Regions from separate parts of the Pseudomonas sp. S9 genome, predicted to be linked through region 2. Evidence: predicted binding sites of a transcription regulator. Region 2 holds the regulator's gene; the other holds the start of a gene.
What was found. The regulator FliA, encoded in region 2, starts transcription of late flagellar genes. The targets are predictions, from matches to a motif close to CTAAAGTTTNNNNNNNNNNNGCCGNTAA.

Region 1 (4,423 bases), on a different contig from region 2:
TGAAGCACGGATGACCGTCGCAATGGCGCATCAGCGCAATCCATGGCGGGGGAAAACTGTCGATAACCAATGGCTGGAACATCTACCGCGCGCAAGCACCATCCTACAACACCTGGCGCGCATTGCCGAACGCCTGCCTGCATGATTGCAGCGCCGAGGTTTAAGGGACGCGGGCTGCGCTGGCATGCCCTGCGCACCCCTGCTCTCGGGCAAGACCCGCCTGACGGGGGGGGCTTGCCCGCCGGTTCAGACGCGGAAGGCACCAATCAGCTGCTTGAGCTGCGACACTTGCGCCGACAACTCACGACTGGCTTGTTCGGTATCGCTGGCGCCCTCTGCGGTTCGCTCGCCCGCCTGATTGATCTGCACGATGTTCTGGTCGATGTCATGGGCAACGGCCGTCTGCTGCTCGGCGGCGGCGGCGATTTGTTGGTTCTGGTCAACGATCATGCCCACTGCGCCGAGGATATTCTCCAGCGCGGCCTGCACTTTGCTCGACTCGCTCACCGTGTCATCAGCCATTTTATGGCTCACGCCCATTGTCTTCACTGCCGCGCCCACGCCGCCCTGCAGTTTTGAAATCATCACTTCAATTTCTTCAGTGGATTGCTGTGTGCGCTTGGCCAGGTTACGCACTTCATCTGCAACCACGGCAAAGCCCCGGCCCTGCTCACCGGCGCGTGCAGCTTCAATTGCGGCATTGAGAGCCAGCAGGTTGGTCTGCTCGGCCACGCCCTTGATCACGTCCAGCACCTGGGAAATCGACGCGCTGTCGCTGGCCAACTGGTTGATGACCAGAACCGACTGATCTATCTCGCCGGCAAGCCGCTGAATACTGCTGACTTGCGACTCAAGCAAGGCGCGGCCACTGATGGTTTCATCATTGACGCTGTTGGCGCTGCCTACCGCAGCCGCAGCGCTACTTGCCACCTCCTGCGCGGTCGCAGACATCTGGTTCATCGCCGTGGCGACCTGCTCGATCTGCCCCAGTTGCCCCGCCACCGCCTGGTTGCTCTGCGCGGACACCGACTCAACCCGCCCAGCCTGGCGCTCAACCTCGACAACCGTTTGCCCCACGCGATTGATCAGCTCGCGGATTTTCACCACGGTGCCGTTGAACACCAGCCCCAGCTCCCCGACCTCGTCCTGGCTGCTGGCCTTGAAGCTAACGGTCATATCACCAGTGGCAACCTGGTTCATGGTCAGGCCAAGCTGCTTGAGGCTGGTACGAACCGACACATAGAAACCGCTGTAAAGATAGAAGATGAGCAGCAAAACCAGCCCCAGCGCTACAGCCATCAGCACCATTCGGTTTTGACTGGCTTGCACCCGCGTTTCAAGACGCTGGTCAAGCAGGCTGACCACGGCATCGCTTAAATCATAGGTCTTGGCGATCAAGGCCGTGGTATCAGTAAAGAAGGCGCGCCATGGCGCATTGAGCGAGTCGGCTACTACCACTCGATCCTCGAACAAACGGATCGCCTCAGGCAGCGATTTCTGGCTGGCATCGGCCAGTCCCGCCAGTGCCGAGCGCACATCCTCGCTAGCGCTCAAGGCCTGCTGGACATCAACAGAATAAGCGCTACCGAGGGTTTCCAGAAACTCAAGCAAATCCGCGAAGGTGTTGCTGTCGGCCGAATTCAACAGCCCCTGGCCCAGGGTTGCCGCCCCCAATTCGCGACCCTGGCCCAGGGCCTGGGTCACCTGGGGCATGCTGCTGATCAGCAGGTTCGTCAGTTGGCGTACAGCCCGTTCACTGTCCTGGATCAAGCCAGCCTGGCTGGCGATCAACTTGCTAAACACGCCGGCCCGACTTAGCAGCTCACGGCCCAGGTTGACTTTACTGCGCAGCGATGGCTCTGCCTCAATCGCTTCCAGAGCCGCCTTTACCTGTTCGTACTGGGCGTTGAATTCCGCAAGATCCGCCTCTGAACTGACAGCAGGCTGCATGCCAGCCAGATTATTCTCGATCGAGGATTTAGTCGCGCTCAACTCGTCGGCCAGGCCACTGCCAGTGCTATTACTGCCCAGTTCGGCATCGACACTGAGTAAATTGGCGTAAAGCTCGGCATCTCGACGTAGTTTCAACGAACTCGACAGCAACTCAATGCTGTTGCGCGCAGACTCGCTCACCTGATACTGACGGTAAGCGTCATGCATCAGGAAGTAGTTGGTCACCAGCATGGGCAGGAAAAACAAGATACTGATCAAACCAAACTTCATGCCGAAGCTGAGGCGGTTCATCAGAGCGATGGCCGGATACAACGCAGTCTTCACAAGACGTCTCCAGATCGAATTATTTTTATTAATTGGTAGTTCTCAGACGGACTACCTTTAACTTCTCACGCGCACTTCAACGCAGCAGAACAGGACGATTGGCCAGGCAGCACAATCCATCACACCTGCGAGGGACAATGTATACCTGTTATCGACCTGATTCTCTGTAACTTAAGGTAAGTGACGAACTGAATATCGCCTGATAAACGACCACACACTCAGCGGCGCAACGCTTCGCGATCAAGCGCTCAACCGGCCCTTGGCCTGACAGGTTGAGACGCTCGGGATGCTGCAGAGGCTTAGAGGAACAGGGTCCACAACGCAAAGATGGCGTACCAAAGAATTGCGCAGCGCACCAGCAATTGCCAGAGCTCATCGAGGCTATTGACCCCAGCCTCCCCCAGCACGGGCGCAGTCACTTCACTGGCAGCCCTGGCGACATTGGTGACCAGCCGTGCAGCGCTGATATCCCAGCTCAGTAACTCATGCAGCAACGCCCGGCTGACGCCCACGAAGTTACCGACCAGGCCAAAACTGACGCAGAGCAGCCGAGCGGGCAGCCAGTCAAAGGCATGACGCAGCTGGCTGGCTCGCGCTTGCAATGCAGCTTGTTGCGAGTGCTCTTCGATCAATGCCAATAGCCGATACGCCAGCGCAACCAGCGGGCCAAGCAAGGCGTACCAGAAAATAACCGCGAAGAAACTTTGATAGGCCTGCCAGACCAGGTATTGCTGCACATCGGCCAGCAAGGCGTCGGGGGCCTGCGCATCAATGCCCAGGTCGCGCCGCGCCACAAGGTAAGCAGACTCACTGTCACTGCGCCGCCAACTGTCGCGAAAAGGCCCCAGCGCGACCCACAAGTCGCCACGCCCAAGGCTGTAGACCACGACCAGCAAATGAACAGGCAGGGCCAGCCATCCATAGGCAACAGTGGACAACACAGTGAGAACCAGCGCCAGGATAACCAGTGGCAAGGCCAGCATGCCAACGAGCGTCAACCAGGGGCTAGCCAATTGCTTTTTGTTGCGTTCAACCTTGGCCAGCAGCCGCAACCAGGGGCCATCTTGCTGGACGGCACTGCGCCAGGACGAAAACTTCTCTACCCAGAGCACCAGCAGCAACACCAGAAAATTCATATCCGCCTCATTGTTCAGTCAAGCCAGAGCGCAAACGTTGCCAGTCAAACGCCGGGCCCGGATCGGTTTTACGTCCAGGAGCAATATCACTGTGGCCGCGCATGCGCTCAAGAGTGATCTGCGGATAAGCACGTTGCAAGGCTAAAGTCAGGGTTTTCAATGCATGATATTGCGCATCGCTAAAAGGGAGCTCATCGGTGCCTTCCAGTTCGATCCCCAGGGAAAAATCATTACAGTTTTCGCGACCGTCAAAACACGAAACGCCCGCATGCCAGGCTCGGTCCAGACAGGAGACAAACTGGGTGATGCTGCCATCACGCTCAATCAGGAAGTGCGCGGAAACAGTCAGCGCTGCGATCTCAGCAAAATAGGGATGTTGGTCAACATCGAGCCGGTTCTGGAAAAAAGCCTGTACATGGCCGCCACCGAATTCGCCTGGTGGCAGGCTTATATTGTGTATCACCAACAACGAGATCTCACCCGCCGGGCGCTCATTGCAATTCGGTGACGGACAGTGGCGAACCCCTTGAAACCAACCTGTACGAGAATCCAGTTGCATACAATTTCCTCTAAACAGGCGACTACTCTAGAGCAGCAGCATGACAGGGCCAAGGGGGAAAACCGCTCAAAACCTTGCGCACCATAAACGGCGGACAGAAAAGCGCTGTCCGCCCTACGAGATAAACATCATCCGTAGGGTGTGACAACGCGAAGCTTGTCCACAAAAAACAGCCAAGCGACCTTGTTTAGACCATAGACGGCAGACAAAAAAGCGCTGTCCGCCCTACGGGTTAAAACATCATCCGTAGGTTGTGGCAACGTGAGGCTTGCCCACCACAAATAGCCAAGCGACCTTGTTTAGACCATAAACGGCGGACAAAAAAGCGCTGTCCGCCCTACGGGTTAAACATCATCCGTAGGTTGTGACAACGCTAGGCTTGCCCACCACGCCACCACAATAAGCGAGCCCCAGACAGCAAAACGCCCGACACTAGGCCGGGCGTTTATTT
Region 2 (4,423 bases):
GAAGAGGGTGGTGTTATTGCCCTGGTCGGCCCGGCTGGCATGGGCAAGACCACGACCATTGCCAAGCTGGCGGCGCGTTATGTACTGAAGTTCGGCGCGCAGAATATCGCGCTGGTCAGCCTGGATAGCTATCGCATTGGCGCTCAGGAACAACTGAAAACCCTGGGCCGCATTCTCAATGTGCCGGTGACGCTGGTTGATCCCAGTCAATCGTTGACCCAGGTCATCACCCCCTTGATGCGCAAACGTGTGGTTTTGATCGATACTGCAGGCCTGCCAGCCAACGACCCGGCGCTGCGAATGCAGCTTGAAGCCTTGTCGAGCCGCTCGATTAATGCGAAAAACTACCTGGTGATGGCCGCGACCAGTCAGAATCAGGTACTGAAATCGGCTTATCATAGTTATAAGCGCTGTGGGCTTATGGGTTGTATTCTGACTAAACTGGATGAAGCGGCAAGCATGGGTGAGGTTCTGGGGTTGGCGATGAGCCAGCGCCTGCCAGTTGCATATGTGACTGATGGTCCTCGAATTCCTGATGATCTACAGCTGCCGCGCAGTCATCAGTTGGTCAGCCGCGCAGTTGGCCTTCAAGCACAGGAAGAACCTTGCGAAGACACCATGGCTGAAGTCTTTGCGGGTCTTTACCAGCAACCGGCTAGACAGGCGAGTTGATGCGTCACCACATGATCTTTGATACAGCTTGCATGCAAGCTTGTTGTGTTCATCTTAGTCGAAGCTCAATGGACAGGATGCTTCTGACCAACGTGAACAAGGAGCGTAATTAAATGGCTATGCACCCAGTGCAAGTAATTGCAGTTACTGGCGGTAAGGGCGGCGTCGGCAAGACCAACGTGTCCGTCAACCTGGCAATGGCGCTGGCCGAGGAAGGCCGGCGCGTCATGCTGATGGATGCTGACTTGGGGCTGGCGAACATTGATGTGCTGCTGGGGCTTACACCAAAGCGCACGCTGGCAGATGTCATCAGTGGCGAATGCGACATGCGCGATGTGGTCATCCAGGGGCCATGCGGTATTCGCATTGTGCCGGCAGCTTCGGGCACGCAAAGCATGGTTCAGCTATCGCCCATGCAGCATGCCGGCCTGATCCAGGCATTTAGCGACATCAGTGAAAATATTGACGTGTTGATTGTCGATACCGCAGCCGGAATCGGCGACTCGGTTGTCAGTTTCGTACGCGCAGCGCAGGAAGTGCTGGTGGTGGTTTGCGATGAGCCAACGTCTATTACCGATGCCTATGCCCTGATCAAACTGCTTAACCGCGATTACGGCATGAACCGTTTCAGAGTGTTGGCCAATATGGCGCACACCCCGCAAGAAGGGCGAAATCTGTTCGCCAAACTGAGCAAGGTCACCGACCGTTTCCTCGATGTCGCATTGCAATACGTTGGCACCGTGCCTTATGACGAGTCGGTGCGCAAAGCCGTGCAGAAGCAACGTGCAGTTTTTGAAGCATTTCCACGTTCAAAATGCTCCATGGCGTTTCGAGCAATAGCCCAGAAGGTCTGCACCTGGCCTTTACCCGCCAATCCGCGTGGGCATCTGGAGTTTTTTGTCGAGCGTCTGGTGCAACAACCTGCTACTGATACGCCGGCATGACAGCGGCGTCTGGACTCCGAATGTATAGCAAAGCGCAAGGTAAAGACTTGCAACATCAGCTAATCGAACGGTATGCGCCATTGGTCAAGCGGATTGCCTATCACCTTTTGGCGCGCTTGCCTGCGAACGTTCAGGTCGATGATTTGATCCAGGCCGGAATGATCGGCTTGCTTGAGGCTTCGAAAAAATACGATGGCTCCAAAGGCGCCAGTTTCGAGACCTTTGCCGGTATTCGTATCCGTGGCTCAATGCTTGATGAAGTGCGTAAAGGCGATTGGGCACCGCGTTCGGTGCATCGCAATAGCCGCATGGTCAGTGATGCAATTCGATTAATTGAAGCAAAAACAGGTCGTGACGCTAAAGATCACGAAGTTGCGGCCGAACTCCAATTGAGTCTCGAAGATTACTACGGCATTCTTGGCGACACTTTGGGCAGCCGCCTGTTCAGTTTTGACGACCTGCTTGAGGACGGAGAAAATAGCGGCCTGCATGAAGATGTGAGTAGCAGTCAATCAGGCCCATCACGCGAATTCGAGGAAGAGCGCTTTCAAAAAGCGCTTGCCGATGCGATTGGCAACTTGCCGGAGCGCGAGCAATTGGTCATTTCGTTGTATTACGACGAAGAGCTCAACCTCAAGGAAATTGGTGAAGTGCTGGGCGTGAGCGAGTCTCGGGTAAGCCAGTTGCACAGCCAGTGCGCCGCACGTTTGCGTGCGCGCCTGGGCGAGTGGCGAGCTGGATAAATAGTTGGATACTGAAAACCTTGTATAGCGAGGCACGCAGGTGCCTAGCCAGGCCGGTTTCACGATTAGAGGGTGCATTCAGGCTGCTGAGTGCACTGGGGAAGGTACGGAGGTCGACTTGGACAAGAACATGAAAATCCTCATCGTTGATGACTTTTCAACGATGCGCCGCATTATCAAAAACCTCCTGCGTGATCTGGGGTTTACTAACACTGCTGAAGCCGATGATGGCACCACTGCACTGCCAATGCTGCAAAGCGGCAGTTTCGACTTTCTGGTGACTGACTGGAACATGCCGGGAATGACCGGTATTGAGCTGTTGCGCGCAGTGCGTGCGGATGAACGGCTGAAACAACTGCCGGTACTTATGGTGACCGCTGAAGCCAAGCGTGACCAGATCATTGAGGCTGCCCAGGCCGGTGTAAACGGTTACGTGGTGAAGCCTTTCACTGCTCAAGTGCTTAAAGAAAAAATAGAAAAGATATTTGAGCGTGTAAACGGCTGATGTCTGCGCTGAGGTTGTTATGGAACACGATGATTCCCAAGTGGGTGACTTTGAATCGACCCTGAAAAGTAATGCCCACCAATTGCTTGAAAGCCTTGAGCGCGGCAATTTTGGTGATGCTGTCCAGGTTATCAATGAACTGAACAAAGTGCGCGACCGTGGTCTTTATCACGAAGTCGGCAAGCTGACGCGCGAGCTGCACAGCGCAATCGTCAACTTCCAGCTTGACCCGCGCCTGCCCCATGCGACCGAAGTCTCGCAGATTACCGACGCAACCGAACGCCTCAATTACGTGGTGACAATGACCGAGGATGCGGCCAATCGCACCATGGATCTGGTCGAGCAGAGTGCGCCGCTGGTCAATGATATCCGCACCGAGGCGCAGAGCCTGAGTGCCGACTGGGGGCGTTTCATGCGCCGCGAAATGGGCGCCGAAGATTTTCGTGAGCTGGCCAAGCGAGTCGAGTTGTTCCTGGTCAATAGCGAGCGAGACAGTGGCAAGTTGTCAGGGCACTTGAACGATATTCTCCTGGCCCAGGATTACCAGGACCTGACCGGCCAGGTGATCAAGCGCGTCACCCAGTTGGTCACTGAAGTTGAAAGCAATCTGCTCAAGTTGATGCTCATGGCCACCCAGGTTGATCGCTATGCCGGCATCGAACATGACCAGGAGGCATTGCGTGCAGAAAAACAACAAGAAAAAAATCCATCTCAGGGTGAAGGTCCGCAGATTCATGCCGATAAGCTTGATGACGTCGCAGCGAGTCAAGATGACGTCGATGATCTGTTGTCCAGTCTGGGATTTTAGGAGCACGTCCATATGAGCTTCGGCGCCGATGAAGAAATTCTCCAGGATTTCCTGGTAGAGGCCGGCGAGATACTCGAACAATTGTCCGAGCAGTTGGTTGAGCTTGAGAGCCGCCCGGATGATATGAATCTGCTCAATGCGATTTTTCGGGGATTTCACACAGTTAAAGGCGGTGCCGGTTTTCTCCAGCTCAATGAGTTGGTGGAGTGCTGTCATATTGCGGAAAACGTCTTCGATATCTTGCGTAAAGGCGAACGCCGGGTCGATTCGGAGTTGATGGACGTTGTGCTTGAGGCACTGGACGCCGTCAATGGCATGTTCAGTGAAGTACGCGAAGGTGTCACGCCCACTGCCGCGACCCCGGAGCTATTGGCTGCATTGGCCCAGCTGGCTGAGCCAACGCCTGCTGCGGGCGTCGCCAGCCCAGCGCCAGTTGTTGCTGCGCCTGCTACTGCGCCGACTGCGGCAACCTCCAACGATATTACCGACAGCGAATTTGAACAGTTGCTCGACGCCCTTGACGAAACGCCACAGCAGGTCGATGCCCCGGCTGCCAGTGATGAAATCACTGACGATGAATTCGAGTCGCTACTTGATCAATTGCACGGCAAGGGCCAGTTCGCCACAGGCGAGGCTTCAACCGCGCCAGCCAAGGCCGAGGCGGCGGTTCCCGAAGCTCCGGCTGCCGAATCAGCCAGTGATGAAATCACTGACGATGAGTTCGAGGCCTTGCTCGATCAGTTGCATGGCA

Region 1: PSES9_RS0119385 (methyl-accepting chemotaxis protein) is a predicted target of FliA. The motif match lies at 2,426-2,453, and genes of this name have one in related genera.

What each region holds. Positions count from the first base shown of each region.
Region 1 is NZ_AFFX01000011.1:133,152-137,574, reverse strand. It holds gene PSES9_RS25085 (hypothetical protein) at 1-145, shown strand, start outside; gene PSES9_RS0119385 (methyl-accepting chemotaxis protein) at 247-2,277, opposite strand; gene ampE (regulatory signaling modulator protein AmpE) at 2,577-3,413, opposite strand; gene ampD (1,6-anhydro-N-acetylmuramyl-L-alanine amidase AmpD) at 3,421-3,972, opposite strand.
Region 2 is NZ_AFFX01000001.1:48,435-52,857, forward strand. It holds gene flhF (flagellar biosynthesis protein FlhF) at 1-672, shown strand, start outside; gene fleN (flagellar synthesis regulator FleN) at 786-1,616, shown strand; gene fliA (RNA polymerase sigma factor FliA) at 1,613-2,359, shown strand; gene PSES9_RS0100270 (chemotaxis response regulator CheY) at 2,490-2,864, shown strand; gene PSES9_RS0100275 (protein phosphatase CheZ) at 2,884-3,672, shown strand; gene PSES9_RS0100280 (chemotaxis protein CheA) at 3,685-4,423, shown strand, end outside.